DNA from 2 places in the Paenibacillus sp. FSL M7-1046 genome. Region 1 is predicted to be linked to the other one. Evidence: a T-box and tRNA genes for the amino acid it is inferred to sense, from the RefSeq annotation. Region 1 holds a T-box; the other holds one or more tRNA genes.

Region 1 (7,633 bases):
GTTTTACAATGGTTTGGGCGGAAAAAAATCAACACAAATCGTCGGCCTCGATAAGCAAGGCAAAATGATCGCCGGCAATTATTCGCTGAATGAGCTCAGTGATCTTGGTGTACAGGAGGCAGTGTCCTTTCAACCGAGATTGATCGTCAACGGCAAGGGTCTTATTAAGAATGCGGCCGAAGGCTGGGGGATTGCCCCAAGAACGGCGATGGGTCAACGTGATGACGGTGCCCTTCTATTTGTGGTGATCGACGGACGGCAGCCCGGATACAGCATCGGCGCCAATCTATATGATGTGCAGCAAATCATGCTGAAGCACGGAGCGGTGATCGCTGCCAATCTGGACGGAGGTTCATCCACCGTACTTGTTAAGGACAACGAGATCGTTAACAAACCTTCTTCGCAATACGGAGAACGTTATTTGCCTACGGCTTTTCTGGTGTTTGAGCACCCGGAGCAGGCGGATATTGCGAACATCTGGGAAGGCCTGGACCCTGCGAAAATTGATGCTGGAAAGAAGCGGACACATTAACTGCCGGTAGGCTAGACAGAACAGACGTGGAACCTCAGAAGGTTCTATGCTACGATATCTTCTGTGATGCTGAATTATCGCTTAAGGACCGGAGGGGGAACAGGGTTGACATTGCAGCAGCTCCGCTACGCAATTGAAATTGCCAACAGCGGCTCAATGAATGAAGCGGCCAAAAGGCTTTTTGTGTCGCAGCCCAGTCTCTCCAACGCCATTAAGGAACTGGAGAGCGAACTGGGAATAACTATATTTGAACGAAACAACAGAGGGATCAGCATCTCTGCTGAAGGGATGGAATTTCTGGGCTATGCCCGGCAGATCATTGAACAAACCGAGTTTATGGAGAACCGGTATACCGGCAAGAAACGCAGCCCGATTTATTTTTCCGTATCGACCCAGCATTATGCTTTTGTCGTTGATGCGTTTGTCAGGTTGATGAACGAGCGCAATGTGGCGGAATATAATTTCAGCCTGAGAGAAACGCAGACTTATGAAATTATTGAAGATGTCCGCACATTGCGCAGCGATCTCGGTATTCTGTATATCAACGAGAGTAACTATAAAGTGATGAACAAGCTGTTCAGCGACGGGAACCTGAAATTCACCCCGCTGTTCAATACGAACCCGCATGTTTATGTCAGAACGGGCCACGCACTGGCCGCCAAAGAAAGGGTTACACAGGACGAGATTCTTCCGTATCCCTATATTACCTTTGAGCAAGGGGATAACAATTCGCTGCATTTTTCTGAAGAGATGCTGAGCTTCACGCAGATTCAGAAAAATGTTAAAGTGACAGACCGGGCCACGCTGACCCATTTGTTGCTGGGGAGTGATTCCTATACGATAGGCACGGGCATTATGGCCTCTGAGCTGAACGGCGAAGGGCTCGTAACGGTTCCTTTTGACAGCAATGAAGTGTTCACGGTTGGCTGGATTGCCCACAAGGACCGCAAGCCAAGCGAAATCATGTCCGGGTTCATTGAAATTCTGAATGATCTGGTGTCTGAACAATATTTCGACTTCAATCAATCCTTACTATAACAGCAGGAGGGACGTATGATCAGTCCAGTTATCGGCTCCAAAAGAAATGCTCCTCCCTTTCGTTACGACATCGTCGGCAGCTTCCTGCGTACAGATGAGATTAAGACCGGCCGCAATTTGTTTGAACAGGGTGAAATCACGGCAGAGCAGCTTTATGAGATAGAGAATCAAGAGATTTCCAAGCTGCTGGAGCAGGAAAAGGCGCTGGGACTTAAGGCGGTCACAGATGGTGAGTTCCGGCGTTCCTGGTGGCATCTTGATTTCTTCTTCGGAATCCAAGGCACACAGAAAATCAGCCTGAACCAAGGCGGTTGCTCAAAAGAAACTGCCCAGCGGGCGGAGAGCTTCAAGATTGTCGGTAAAATCGCCTTTACGGACCATCCCATGATCGGACAATTTATCAAGACGCAGCAGTTAGCCGGAGATACGCCGGTAAAAATGACGATTCCTTCTCCTGCCTTGTTTCATTTCGTGCAGGATTATAACGGGAATGAAATTTATCCGGAGCGTGAAATGCTGTACGCAGATATTATAGCAGTGTACCGGGCAGCGATTCAGGCTTTCTATGATGCAGGCTGCCGCTATCTGCAGCTGGACGATACGACTTGGGGAACTCTATGTAGCGGCAAACACCGTGCGCATCTGCGCAGCCGGGGAATTGATCCGGACCAGCTGGCGCAGGACTATGTGCGGCTGATTAACGAGAGCATCTCTCTACGTCCGGCGGATATGACGATTGCCCTGCATGTATGCCGGGGCAACTTCCGCTCCACCTGGTTCGCCGCTGGGGGATATGAGCCGATTGCCGAAGTGCTGTTTGCTCAGGCAGAGGTCGATGCTTTTTTCCTTGAATACGATAATGAACGGTCCGGTGATTTCGCGCCGCTGCGGTTTATCCGTGATCAATTTGTAGTACTGGGGCTGGTGACTACCAAACATGGAGGCCTTGAGAGTAAAGAGCAGCTTAAGCTCCGAATTGAAGAAGCCGCCCAATATGTGAATATTGAGCAGCTGTGTCTGAGTCCGCAATGCGGATTTGCTTCCACGGAGGAAGGCAATATGCTGACTGAGGAAGAGCAGTGGGATAAGCTGCGCCTGGTTATTGAAACCGCTAATGAAGTCTGGATCTGAACAGAATACGAGTTACCCACTAAGAGACCGCTCCTGAAATTAGGAGCGGTCTCTTAGTGCAGATTTGCGAGTCAGCAAGGAGACGGGAATCTGGCAGCTTCGAAAGAAGTCGTGACAACAAATGAAAATTGATCTATAAAGCCTGGAGTTGTGGTGGTGGCAAAGATTTCAACCCGATCGCCGCCGTTCAGTTTCAAGATCGTAGAAACACTTGTAGCGTTGCTTCTGTTTACATTGGTGCCGAAAAAATCGTTGTCTACCGGTGTATTAGGAGATTGAATACCATTCACCAGGATCACAAGTGCAATGACATAATTGACAGTAGGGTTTACCGGATTGACGGCAATCAATGAACTGATGGAATAAACGCCTGAAGTTTTTGGAATAAACACGGAGTGGAGAGGATCATATTCACCGCATAAATCGAATTGAACCACAGGAAAAGGAATTTTGGTAAGCTGATCTGCTTTAGTTATGCTGACAACGCTGTTAGGGGCACCGATTGCCCTAAAAGCCGATGGACGGATCGTGCTCCAGATATCCAGAGGTCTTATTCTTTTCGGTTCAACTCTTTTATGTTTTTGGATTTTTATGACCAAAGGTCTTCTTCTGAAATTTTTTTTGCGTATCGGTTTATACATGATATCCCTCCTAAGTGTAGGTGTTTACCTCATTCAACTTATATATATGGCACTTGCAGTTGATTGAAATGGGTAAATAACAGGGGATATCAGCACATTTATGGTGATATACCTATTCATCAAACGGATGTTATTGACAGATGTACACGAACCGGGTTACTATGGCTTACAATAACTTACATCAACAACAGCAATGAAGAGAAGAGTAATTGGAACGTATTGTTCACAGAGAGCTCCAGCCTGGTGAAATGGAGCAGCGATGATTCCAACGAATAAAGTCTCCGAGCTTCATACAGAATTGAGCCGGTTGCTCAAGGATGGTATGACGGGATCTCCCGTTACAGAGATAGGGTATAAGCGTAATGGCCGTACCCGAAGAGGTGAGCAGGGTAACCTGTTCGCAAACAGAGGTGGTACCACGACGCTAATTATAGCTCTCGTCCTCAAGATGACAATCTTGCGGACGAGAGCTTTTTTGCTTTTTCCAACTAAAAAATTAGAGGTGATTGGTTATGCATTGGGCAGAAAAAATAGCGAGTCAGTTAATTGAAATGCATCCTGAGCAGCAAGCCTTTGTGTGTGCTTCGGGGATCAGCCCGTCGGGTTCGGTACATATCGGGAATTTCCGGGAGATCGCGACGACTTATTTTGTAAGCAAAGCGCTCGAAAAAGCGGGCAAAGAAGTGAGGTTTATTTTTTCATGGGATGACTTCGACCGTTTCCGGAAGGTTCCTAATCATGTAGATCCAGGCTTTGAACGATATATTGGATTGCCTTATTCCAAGGTTCCGTGTCCTTTTGGCTGCCATTCCTCCTATGCGGAGCATTTCGAGCAAGAATTTGAACAAGCGCTGATGGCATTTGGGATTACACCCGAGTTCATCTATCAGAGCAGGGAGTATCAGTCGCGCCGCTACAATCCGGCCATCCTTCAAGCGCTGTGCCGCAGAGGGGAGATTTACGATATTTTCATGTCATTTAAAACAGGGGAAGCCAGTGCAGAAGACAGAGCCGCTTTTTATCCAGTTCATGTATATTGTGAGCAATGCGGAAAGGATAGCACTACGGTTGTGGATTTTGACGATCAGGCAGAAACACTAACCTATACATGTACATGTGGTCAGCATAACGCTGTCTCTGTCCCGGAGGCTGCTATAATCAAATTGCATTGGAAAATAGACTGGCCGATGCGCTGGGGAATGGAAGGGGTAGCTTGCGAGCCCGGTGGACGCGATCATTCCTCTGAAACAGGCAGCTTCAACGTAGCCAGTGTGATTTCCGCACAAATCTTTGAGAATAAACCGCCATATTACGTGCCTTACGAATTCATCAGCATCAAAGGCAGCCACGCCAAAATGTCCAGCTCGTCGGGAAATCATTACACGCCTGCGGATCTTCTGAAAGTGTATACCCCGGAGAATTTATTGTTTCTGTTCGCAAAATATCAGCCGAATGCCGCTTTTCATATTGGGATGGATGAAGATGTGCTCCGAAATTATGCGGAATTTGAGCGTTTTCGTGAAGCCTACCCGTCTCCAGCGCTCCCTGAAGAGATCAAAGCTGCTTTGGAGCTGTCCATGCACCATGTTACAGAGGCCAAGGCCCCAAGCTTCAGTCAGGTCTCCGGTATTTTGCCGCTTGTGGACTTCGATTTCGAACTGCTAAAGGAGATAATGGCACGTAACGGTGGAGGGCATAACGAGGAGCTGCTCCAACAAACCGCAAACCGTGCGGAGTTTTGGATCAGACAATGGGTTCCGCAGCGTATGATTACAGTGAATACTGAACCTGACATCGCCTATTATCAGACTTTAGAGCCCGGCGAACAGGAATGGATTAAAGATTTTTGCAGCTTACTGCGAAGAGAAGGAATGAATGAACAAGAGCTGATGACGGAAATTTACGCAATTTGTCACGATAAGGACAAAAAAATAATGAAAAACAATCAAAAACGTTTGTTTAAAATCATCTATCAATTCACTCTCAATCAACAGGAGGGACCGCGGATTCCCGTGTTAATTCAGGTGCTGGGAGCGGGACAATTACTGGATTTGTTAGACTTTTCCTAGCAAATGGGCTGCCCTTTACGTGATCGTTCGATCAGAGGTATAATAGAAGTCGACTGTTTATAATTAATGTTGGAAAGTGAGCGGAAACTATATGGGTCGTAAATGGAATAATATTAAAGAAAAGAAAGCATCGAAGGATGCCAATACAAGTAAGGTCTACGCCAAGTTTGGGGTAGAGATTTATGTAGCCGCGAAGAAGGGCGAACCTGATCCGGAATCAAACCGGGCGTTGAAGGTTGTTCTGGAACGCGCCAAAACGTACAATGTGCCGAAAGCCATTATCGACCGTGCTTTGGAAAAAGCCAAAGGCAGCGGTGATGAGAATTATGTTGAACTTCGTTATGAAGGCTTCGGACCAAGCGGCTCAATGATCATTATTGATGCGCTCACGAATAATGTTAACCGTACAGCCCCTCTGGTGCGTTCCGCGTTCAGTAAGAATAACGGCAACATGGGTGTCAGTGGTTCGGTAACGTATATGTTCGATCAAACAGCCGTTATCGGTCTGGAAGGCAAATCTGCCGATGAAGTGATGGAAATGCTGATCGAAGCTGACCTGGATGTTCGCGATGTTCTGGAAGAGGACGAGGCTGTCATTGTATATGCCGCACCGGACCAGTTCCATGCGGTACAGGAAGTGTTCCGCAATGCAGGCATAACCGATTTCACCGTGGCAGAACTAACCATGCTTCCACAGAATTATGTCGCGCTTGACGAAGATGCCGAGGCTCAATTTGAGAAGCTGATTGATGCTCTGGAAGAACTGGATGATGTACAGCAGGTATATCATAATGTAGATTCCGAAGAATAGCAGCACTGATTTCATCCGAAGACGGCCAGCAGATGTTTTGTCTGCTCTGGCCGTTTTTTTATATGAGACAGCAATCTTTATGTGGGGTTATTTTGTTAGGGGGCGCTGGAAAGAATAATCTGGCTGTGGAAATGCCAAAATAAGCTGGAACACTAATAAGTATCCAACTTAAAGGAGGCAACACAGTGCCGCATGAAACAACGCCGGATAAAAACCTGATCAATACGGTGGGAGAATTGGAGAATGCACCCGTCAACAGCCAGGAAGCCCAGCAAAGAGAGCAGAAAAAACTCGACAACCGCAAAGAGTCGCTCCGGGATGATAGGACGACTTATAAGAAAAATGAACAAAACACGTATAAGTGATCCTTCCACTTGAGTAGCACCAAGAAAAGTGGCAGAAGATATTCTGCCGCTTTTTTTGTCATTTATACACCATTTGATCTAGCGCCTCTTAATAATCCAGAAGGCGTCCATTATCATGCCATTGACCGTACATTTTATTTTCTTTAGTGTTTAATATAAATTTGTCTAATCTACTCTTAAATAATTCAGGCTGCTTAATATTACATTGTATCGTGTCGATCCGAACTCGTTGATAAAGAGCTGGAAGTGCCAAAAAATTCTCATACACTTGCCTTTCCTCTTTAAGCCTTTGCTCAATAACCCTATCTATTTTAAAAGAATCGTGGTCCATATCAGGAAGTACCTTTCTTCCTTCATCAGTCATTAACCCCAATTTTTCGAGGCGGCGGACACGTTCTTTATTCAATTCAGTCCAAGAACTTCTTTTGCTTCTAGGAGACAGTCTCTGCACCAGCTCAGTTTCAGAAATTTTCTTTTTGACTCCATCAATCCATCCAAAACATAAAGATTCTTCGACCGCGTCCAAGTATAGCAGCCTATCTGGGGTTGGCGACATACTCACTACGACCCAACAATGTTTTTCAGTCTTACCATTTTCCTGTAGCCAAACCCTTAACGCTTCTCTCGATATTGCTGTAATTAGATTTTTAATTTCCATAGATGAAAAATATTCTCCTTTCCTAGTATTCATACCTCTCCATCATAGCAAAGGCGGCTTATTTTTCGTATTAGTTTGCGGTCATGCTACAAAAAAATTTACAAGCAGTAGAAAGGTGGATTTTTCTGTTCTCAGAAATAGCGACCTTACAGTGATCATCTAAACAATCTTACAGTCTTCCGGGCTTCGGTTAAAGACGTACATCATTCCATGTATTTACATTTTATTAGTAACATTTGTAACTGACTTGATGGGCGAAAATTGATAAATATAGATTGTAAGCGTTTTTATAACATGACTGGGGGAATGGTTGTGAAAAAGGTAACAAAGTTATTGCTGGTAGCTGGTATTTCATTAGCAGTTGTAGGAGTAGGCAACAGCAACGTGC
Region 2 (7,633 bases), 1.1 Mb from region 1:
CCACCAGATGGCTATCACTAATAGAAAAGCCAGGGCCGCAAAAAAAACAGAAGATCCTGTGAATTTATAGGATTGCAGGACAGACAGCATGCTGACTACCGACTCACCAAGCAGAATCAGGGTGAACAACGCAAATCGTTCTAATAAATGCGCAGTATGAATAGGCGTCTTGACCAAAATCTTTCGTCCGAGCAGAGGTACAATAATGTCCACAGCAATGCCTGCATATAGAAACAAATACCGTACTGAGGAGTCAAAAAAGAGGGAAAAGCAGGAGATAACGATTCCCAGCCCAAAGGAGGCTCCTAAGAAACGGGCTGTTTTTTGCTTATGTGCAGCCTCTGTCTGCGAAGAAAGCACATACTGGACGGCGGTTAAGCTCCTTAAACCGATATATCCGACAAAAAACGGCAAATAATTCGCATCAAAGTCCACATCAAGACTGGCGGTCATGATCAAAACAAAAAACAGCTGCACGATCATAAAGAGCCGTTGCGCATTGCTGTCACGGCCGAATCGGTTGATGTATACGGATTGCCCTACCCAAGCCCACCAAATCGGAACGAAAATCAGGATGAATTTCACCAGATGCTCAACGGAAATACTGTTATGCTCGACATGCAGCAATACATGGGTAGCTTTGGAAACAGCAGCTACAAATAACAAATCGTAAAAAAGCTCTAGCCAAGAAACCTTTTTCTCATGCATTGTTAGGAAGCCCCCTCGGATTCTGCAGAATAGGTATGGAGACTGGTGATGTTTCATCAGAATATATTAGCACACAATTACTTAAAAAATAAGCAAATATTTAGACCCTTTAGCGTATCCGTTATTAGAAGAATCAGCATATGTAATACCGATATAATTCCTTATATACATTGCGGTATCGTAATGAGTTTTTTGCTGTTATGTCGTAAACTATATATACGTGATTTTCGCGTAAACCCGGATGAACCGGTGAAGGTTCTGCGGTTCCCCAATACATATAATACAACCGGGAGATCTATAATTTCGTGACAGGAAGGACTTTTAATTTCACTATGAATACGAAGCCGCTAACAAAAACTGTAACATTCATTGAAGCTCTGGCCATTGTGGTGGGGATGATCATCGGATCGGGGATTTTTCTGAAGCCTGGTATTGTGCTGAATCATGCCGGTACGCCATGGATGAGTATTTTGGCCTGGGGGATTGGAGGAATCATAACGCTGGCCTCGGCGCTGAGCGTGGCGGAAATCGCAGCCGCCATTCCTAAGTCAGGAGGTCTCTATACTTATCTAGGTGAACTGTACGGCGGGGTATTCGGTTATTTGCTGGGTTGGGTGCAGGCTGTAATCTCCTATCCGGCCTCCGTTGCGGCGCTGGCGATAGCGTTTGCCACATACTCCGGATACTTTTTGCCGCTCAATCAATGGCAGCAGAAGCTGCTGGCGGTGTCCATTCTGGCATTCATTCTCCTCATGAACGTCATTGCGACCAAATTCGGCGGTATTATTCAGACGGTTGCGACTGTTGGGAAGCTGATTCCGGTTGCAGGTATCGTAGGAGTAGGTTTATTCTCGGATTTGGCTCCCGGCTTTGGAGGGATTGGAGCTACTGCGACTGGTGCGGGCTTTGGGGCGGCGGTTCTGGGCACCTTATGGGCCTATGACGGTTGGATCAGCGTGACCAATATGGCAGGAGAAATCAAAGATCCGGCCAAGACCCTGCCGAAGGTCATCTCCATTGGTGTGATGTTCGTGATCGCCGTTTATGTGTTGTTCAATATTGCAATTTTCAAGGCGCTGCCTTACGATCAGATCATTTCTTCCCAGACTCCTGGGGCTGATGCAGCCGAGGCTTTGTTTGGCAGCGGCGGCGGGGCTTTCATTACTGCGGGGATTATCGTGTCTGTACTTGGTGCGCTGAATGGGTATTTAATGACCGCGGCGCGGGTGCCTCAGGCAATGGGGGAGAAGAATCAGATTCCTTTTTCCCGGGTACTCCGAAGCATCCATCCCAAGTTCCAGACTCCAGCCAATGCGCTCATTTTTCAAAGTGTGCTGGCGGTCATCTATATTTTCTCGGGAACCTTTAATACGCTGACGGATTTGCTGGTGTTTGTGTTGTGGATTTTCTTTACAATGGGTGTGTTTGGTGTGTTCATCTTGCGTAAAAAACTGCCGCAGGAGAAAGGACGTTACCGTGTGCCACTCTACCCGGTTACCCCTATCTTAGGGGTGGCAGGCGGGATCTATATTCTGGCCAGCACAATTGTGAGTGATCCGCTGCGTTCTCTTGTGGGTATCGGCATTACGCTGGCCGGACTCCCGGTCTACTATGTGCTGTCCCGCAAAAACCGGTAGTTTTAAAATAATGAAAGAACTTGAGTAATAATTTTCTTGACAGAAGAAATATAAAGTTATATGATATTAAAGCGTCTTTTAAAGATGATTTCTTTTTTTGAAAGATTCTAGTCTAGTGGAATTCGAATAATTAGACATCTATTTGGACTCTTAGCTCAGTTGGTAGAGCAGTTGACTCTTAATCAATTGGTCCAGGGTTCGAGTCCCTGAGAGTCCATCACAGAAAAAACGGCAGAGATGCCGTTTTTTCTGCTGTTCGGGTAGTGGAGTGGCTTTTTATTTGGTTTTGAATCGTGGTATAGTTTGGATAGAAAAGACGTACAATGCAAAGAGAGCCGTGCGTCAACACGACTCTCTAGGCAATAGCCGCTTTTAAGGGCGGCGGCTTTAAGGTATTACGGGCAGAGATAGACCGCATCCTTTGCGAGAGGGCGGTCGGCACATACAAAGCGACTCCAAGGGCACTTGCTCTTATCGGACAAGCGAACCAAACACGTCAAATACCGGCGTGTTTTTTTGCGTTTAATTTCGGCGTCGATCATGCTCTAGTTCTTCTTTTATATATTGCATCAAAAGCTTCTTGGAAGAGGAGATATACTCATCATTGCGTGCTTGCAGCAGGCCGACCGGAATGGCGGAATCCTTCAGTTCAACTTGGATTCTCACAACATTTGGCGGTAATGGCGTAGAATCGAGAACGGCTCCTATGGAGGAAGGGATTTGCTGGACGAACCCCGCAATGGCTGAGATTTGACTTACTGTATACAGAAATGGAGTTTCAGTGTAACGGGAAAATTGCTTCGATAACCGCGAATAATATAAACAGGTAGTTCCCCCGGAAATGATTGGATAACCCAGTAATTCCTCAAAAGGGATTCCGTCTCTCCCCACTAACGGGTGGTTGTCCACTGCGATGAAAGAGATACGCTCGTTGTACAGTGGCTCAAAGTGAAACGAAGCCGCCTCGGCAGGTTCTCCGCATAGGGCAAAGTCCAATACATTCTGAAGCAGTGAACGGGACAGGGAGGCTGTGTTCCCGATTACGAAGTGGCAGGATACATTGGGTTTATAGTCGCGGAACCGCTTTAGCGAGTTTGGCAGTACCTGCTCTGTTAACGATTCCAGCCCTCCGATACTTAGAGTGCCGATCTCCTCTTTTTGCAAAGCTTTGGCCTGTTCTGCTACATAGTTCCAATGTTGAATCAGCTTGTCGATCTCTGTTGCAAATATTTGCCCGGCAGCGGTAAGCTCTGAATCCCAGCCTCGTTTGAAAAGCTTGATGCCCAGTTCCTTCTCCAGCCGCTGAACCTGGTTCGTAATCGTAGATTGTGCGTAGTTCAGTTTTGCGGCGGCTTTGGAGAAGTTTCCTTCTTGAAGGATAGTCTGAAATGTAGTGAGTTCCTTTAAGTCCATAGTCTATATCTCCATCGGAAAAATTGAATTTTTATATCATTTAATTCAATTATACAGAATAAGAGGTGGGGAGTACAATAAGGGTAAATCGCTAAAGGAGTGAAGTGAACATGCCATTCGTCAGGGTAAGTTACTTGGAAAATAAATACGATGCGGAGCAATTACCCAATATTAGCCGTGATATCATGAGTGCTCTGGTTGAGCATTTTAACGTACCTGAAGATGATTTTTTTCAAGTATTCCATGCACACAAAGCAAGTGAGTTTTATTATAGTCCAAATTACTTGAACATAGAGCGAACGGATGGACTGCTCTTTATTCAAATCACGCTCAAATCCGGAAGAAGCACGGAGCAAAAAAAGAGTTTTTACAGCAAGTTGGCTCAACAGTTGTCGAACACCCTCCACATCAGGAAAGAAGACGTCTTCGTCGTGCTGGTCGATACGGAATTTGAGGACTGGACGTTTGGCAATGGCATCGCACAAATGATTGAACGTCCATAGAAGGAAAGGAGGGGATTGGAATGAAGCATCGTAAAATTGCATCGAAAGCCCTTGAAACCTTTGGGGAGATTGCCCCAGCGTTTGCCCGCTATTCGGAAGAAGTGCTCTTCGAGGAGGTATGGCGGAGAGAGCAATTATCGCTTCGGGAACGTAGTCTCCTTACGGTATCGGCGCTAGTCGCTGGTGGACTTACCGGGCAGTTGCCCTTTCATATCCGTCTGGCCCGGGAGAACGGTCTATCCGAGGAAGAATTGATCGAAGCGATAACTCATCTCGCTAGAAAGTGATTCCCAAAGTGACAACAATGTAACAAACCCCCTCCTGCTTATCACCTGGATCGAACGACAGGGTTTGCGCTTAACCATACAATTAATGTGTTGGTTGGAACTGCCTGTTCGATCTGACTTGGGTTAAGCCCAAATTTAAGGGAAGCAAGGAGAGGATTTTCGTTGAGTAAGAATAGGAATAACAAAACCCGCCGCACCTCCGGCATGCTGGCCGCTCTGCTGCTGCTGACTCTTGCCGGTGAAGCAAGCGCGTATGCTCAGCCGTCTGAGCCATCGGATCATTTAGCCTCGGTCCAACAAGTTGCCGCACTCAGCAGCGCTGCCCCGGGAGATTTAAAGAACGGGCCCCGTGATGCGAAGGAAGTTGAGGCGTTTCTTGACGCATTTTTTGCCCGGGATGCCATCAAGCAAAAAGCCGGATCGGCTGCGATCTCTGTCGTTCAAGACGGGAAGGTGCTTGTCTCCAAAGGGTATGGCGTAGCTGATAAAACGTCGAAGGCACGGGTAGATGCCAACCTGGGTACCTTCCGGGTCGGCTCTGTTTCCAAAGTATTTACAGCCGCAGCCATTATGCAACTTGTCGATCAAGGGAGAATTTCGCTTCAGGACAACATTGAAAAGTACCTGGATGGTTATAAAGTAACAAATCCCTTCGATACACCGGTAACGATAGAGCATCTGTTGACGCATACGACCGGTTTTGAAGTACGCGAACCTACGGATGCCAGCTATTTATTTGACCCTTCCCAGAAACCGGTTTCTTTAAAAGAAAGCATCTACGATGTGTTCCCCCCTGTTGTTCGCAAGCCGGGAACGTCCTATATGTACGATAATTTTGCTTTCAGGCTGCAAGGATACATTGTGCAGAAGGTAAGCGGAGAATCCTTCGGGAGTTATGTGCAAAAACATCTGTTTAAGCCGCTCGGTATGACTTCAAGCAGCTTTAGCATGACCAAAGATTTGACCCGCCGGCTCGTAACTTCTTATGATGCGGAGGGCAATGCTATTCCGGTGTATGGGTTTTCGCCGAGTGAATGGCCGGAGGGCAGCATGTTATCGACCGCCTCCGATATGGCATTGTTTATGAAAGCTTTTCTGAATGATGGCCGTGCGGCGGACGGTACGGTTATCCTGTCACCTGAATCGGTGAAGGCAATGTCGGCTTACCAGATGGCCATCCATCCGGATTTGCCGGATATGACATATGGCTTTGAATCGCCTGTTCTTCCGGCCAAAACGAAGGGTGAAGCTGTGATCTCCAAAGGTGGCGACATTCTGGGCTATAGTTCGCTGCTATGGATTCTACCTGACCGTAAAACGGGTGTTTTCGTTTCTTACAATACGAATCAGGGTTTGCGTAACGATCTGTTTACCGCTTTTATGAATCATTATTATGCGAGTGGCAAATCGCCGTATGAAGCGAAGGGTTTCAAGGTACAGTCCGCGGAAGACCTTGCCAAGTTTGAAGGCCTGTACTCCGATTTGCGGATTAAACTATTGACCAAAGTCGAAGTGGCAGGAGATGGCACCCTAAGAGTGAGCGATATGCTTAGCCGTCACCAGTTGAAGCAGACCGGTGAGCTGCTGTTCGTTGATGAGGAGGGGAATCCTTTAGCCTTCAAGGCGGATGCCGAGGGCCGTATCCTTTATATGAAATACTCTAATTTATACAGCTATGCGGCCAAAATACCGGAGGATCCAGCCGAATTCCCGGATGTAGCGGCCGATCATCCGTATGCCAGCTACATTCTTAGCTTAAAGTCACTGGGGTTCTTAACGGATGATTTGTCACAGCCATTTGAGCCTACGCAAACGGTCAACCGTGGAGCATTCATCCATACTTTTAACGCGATATGGAGCATCCCTGAATCTTCAAATCCGTCTGTATTCAAGGATACTGAAAATTCTCCCTACCGAAAGGATATTCAAGCCGCTGTCGAGGCCGGTATGCTGAATGGAACAGGGAGCGGAATGTTCGAACCGGACCGTCCGATTCTTCGCGAAGAAGCTGCGGCTATCGTCTGCCGCTTACTTACTGTAACGGGAATTAGGGTGCCGGATTCCACGGCTGTCCTTGCACCGGGCACGTCGAAATGGGCTGCCGATGCTGTCAGCTCTGCGGTCATCTGGAAGCTGCATGGACCGGAGGTGACCGAGTCGAACGGCATGTTCGATTACGGCTCTCAGCGGGCGTTGAACAAGCAGGAACTGGCGGCTCTGCTGTTCACGATGCTGCTTCCGCAATAAGTTCATTCAGTGGGGGGGCGATTCATTTGCCTCCCCTTTTTGTATGGAAGCACGGAATGGTATGATGAAGGAGCAACAGCCGGAAGGGAGTTCGCCGATATGGATTTTAATATATTTATTATCGAAGATGATGAGGCCATTTTTGCTTCCTTAAAGGAACGATTGGAGCAGTGGTCGTTTCATGTCACGGGACCGGAGCGATTTGATGATGTGATGAGCACCTACATTAAAGTGCAGCCCCAGCTGGTCATCATAGATATACAACTTCCAATGTATGATGGTTTTCACTGGTGCCGGGAAATTCGGGCAGTGTCAAAAGTGCCGATTCTCTTTCTATCTTCGCGCGATCATCCGCTGGATATGGTGATGGCGATGAATATGGGGGCGGACGATTATATTCAAAAGCCGTTTCATATAGACGTGCTGCTCGCGCAAATACAAGCGATTCTCCGCCGGACCTATGCTTATAGAGAGGAAGCTGATGACCTTATCGAATGGAACGGCACCATTATTGATATGAAGCGTGGCCTGATCCGCAAGGATGGGCAGGACGTGTTATTGACCAAGAACGAATTTTTTATTCTGGTGGTGCTCGTCAAGGAGAAGGATAAAGTGATTTTACGCCAGGATCTGATCCGCAAGCTGTGGGATGATGAGACCTTCGTCAACGACAATACGCTGACAGCGAACATAACGCGGCTGCGTCAAAAGCTGGCGCTTTTTCAACTGGAAGAAGCGATTGTAACAAAAAAAGGACTTGGATATATGGCGTGTACGTTATGAGCGGGAAACGTTTATTCCTCCGCTATCTGTATGACAGGAAAAGCTGGATTGTGTT

The links. The T-box of region 1 lies ahead of lysS (lysine--tRNA ligase). A T-box ahead of a tRNA ligase gene usually reads a tRNA of that ligase, here a tRNA-Lys.
Region 2: it encodes a tRNA-Lys, which carries the amino acid that the T-box ahead of lysS (lysine--tRNA ligase) is inferred to sense. The anticodon was not compared.

Annotation. Positions count from the first base shown of each region.
Region 1 is NZ_JBBOXB010000001.1:6,348,845-6,356,477, reverse strand. Features, by position in the region: gene NYE29_RS28240 (phosphodiester glycosidase family protein) at 1-532, shown strand, start outside; gene NYE29_RS28235 (LysR family transcriptional regulator) at 638-1,570, shown strand; gene NYE29_RS28230 (5-methyltetrahydropteroyltriglutamate--homocysteine S-methyltransferase) at 1,586-2,701, shown strand; gene NYE29_RS28225 (ABC transporter permease) at 2,773-3,342, opposite strand; T-box leader at 3,527-3,790, shown strand; gene lysS (lysine--tRNA ligase) at 3,855-5,411, shown strand; gene NYE29_RS28215 (YebC/PmpR family DNA-binding transcriptional regulator) at 5,503-6,222, shown strand; gene NYE29_RS28210 (hypothetical protein) at 6,408-6,587, shown strand; gene NYE29_RS28205 (YdeI/OmpD-associated family protein) at 6,676-7,245, opposite strand; gene NYE29_RS28200 (FMN-binding protein) at 7,558-7,633, shown strand, end outside.
Region 2 is NZ_JBBOXB010000001.1:7,414,200-7,421,832, reverse strand. Features, by position in the region: gene NYE29_RS33335 (low temperature requirement protein A) at 1-708, opposite strand, end outside; gene NYE29_RS33330 (APC family permease) at 1,014-2,345, shown strand; tRNA gene NYE29_RS33325 (tRNA-Lys) at 2,490-2,562, shown strand; gene NYE29_RS33320 (LysR family transcriptional regulator) at 2,868-3,758, opposite strand; gene NYE29_RS33315 (tautomerase family protein) at 3,869-4,261, shown strand; gene NYE29_RS33310 (carboxymuconolactone decarboxylase family protein) at 4,282-4,548, shown strand; gene NYE29_RS33305 (serine hydrolase) at 4,711-6,795, shown strand; gene NYE29_RS33300 (response regulator transcription factor) at 6,895-7,578, shown strand; gene NYE29_RS33295 (sensor histidine kinase) at 7,575-7,633, shown strand, end outside.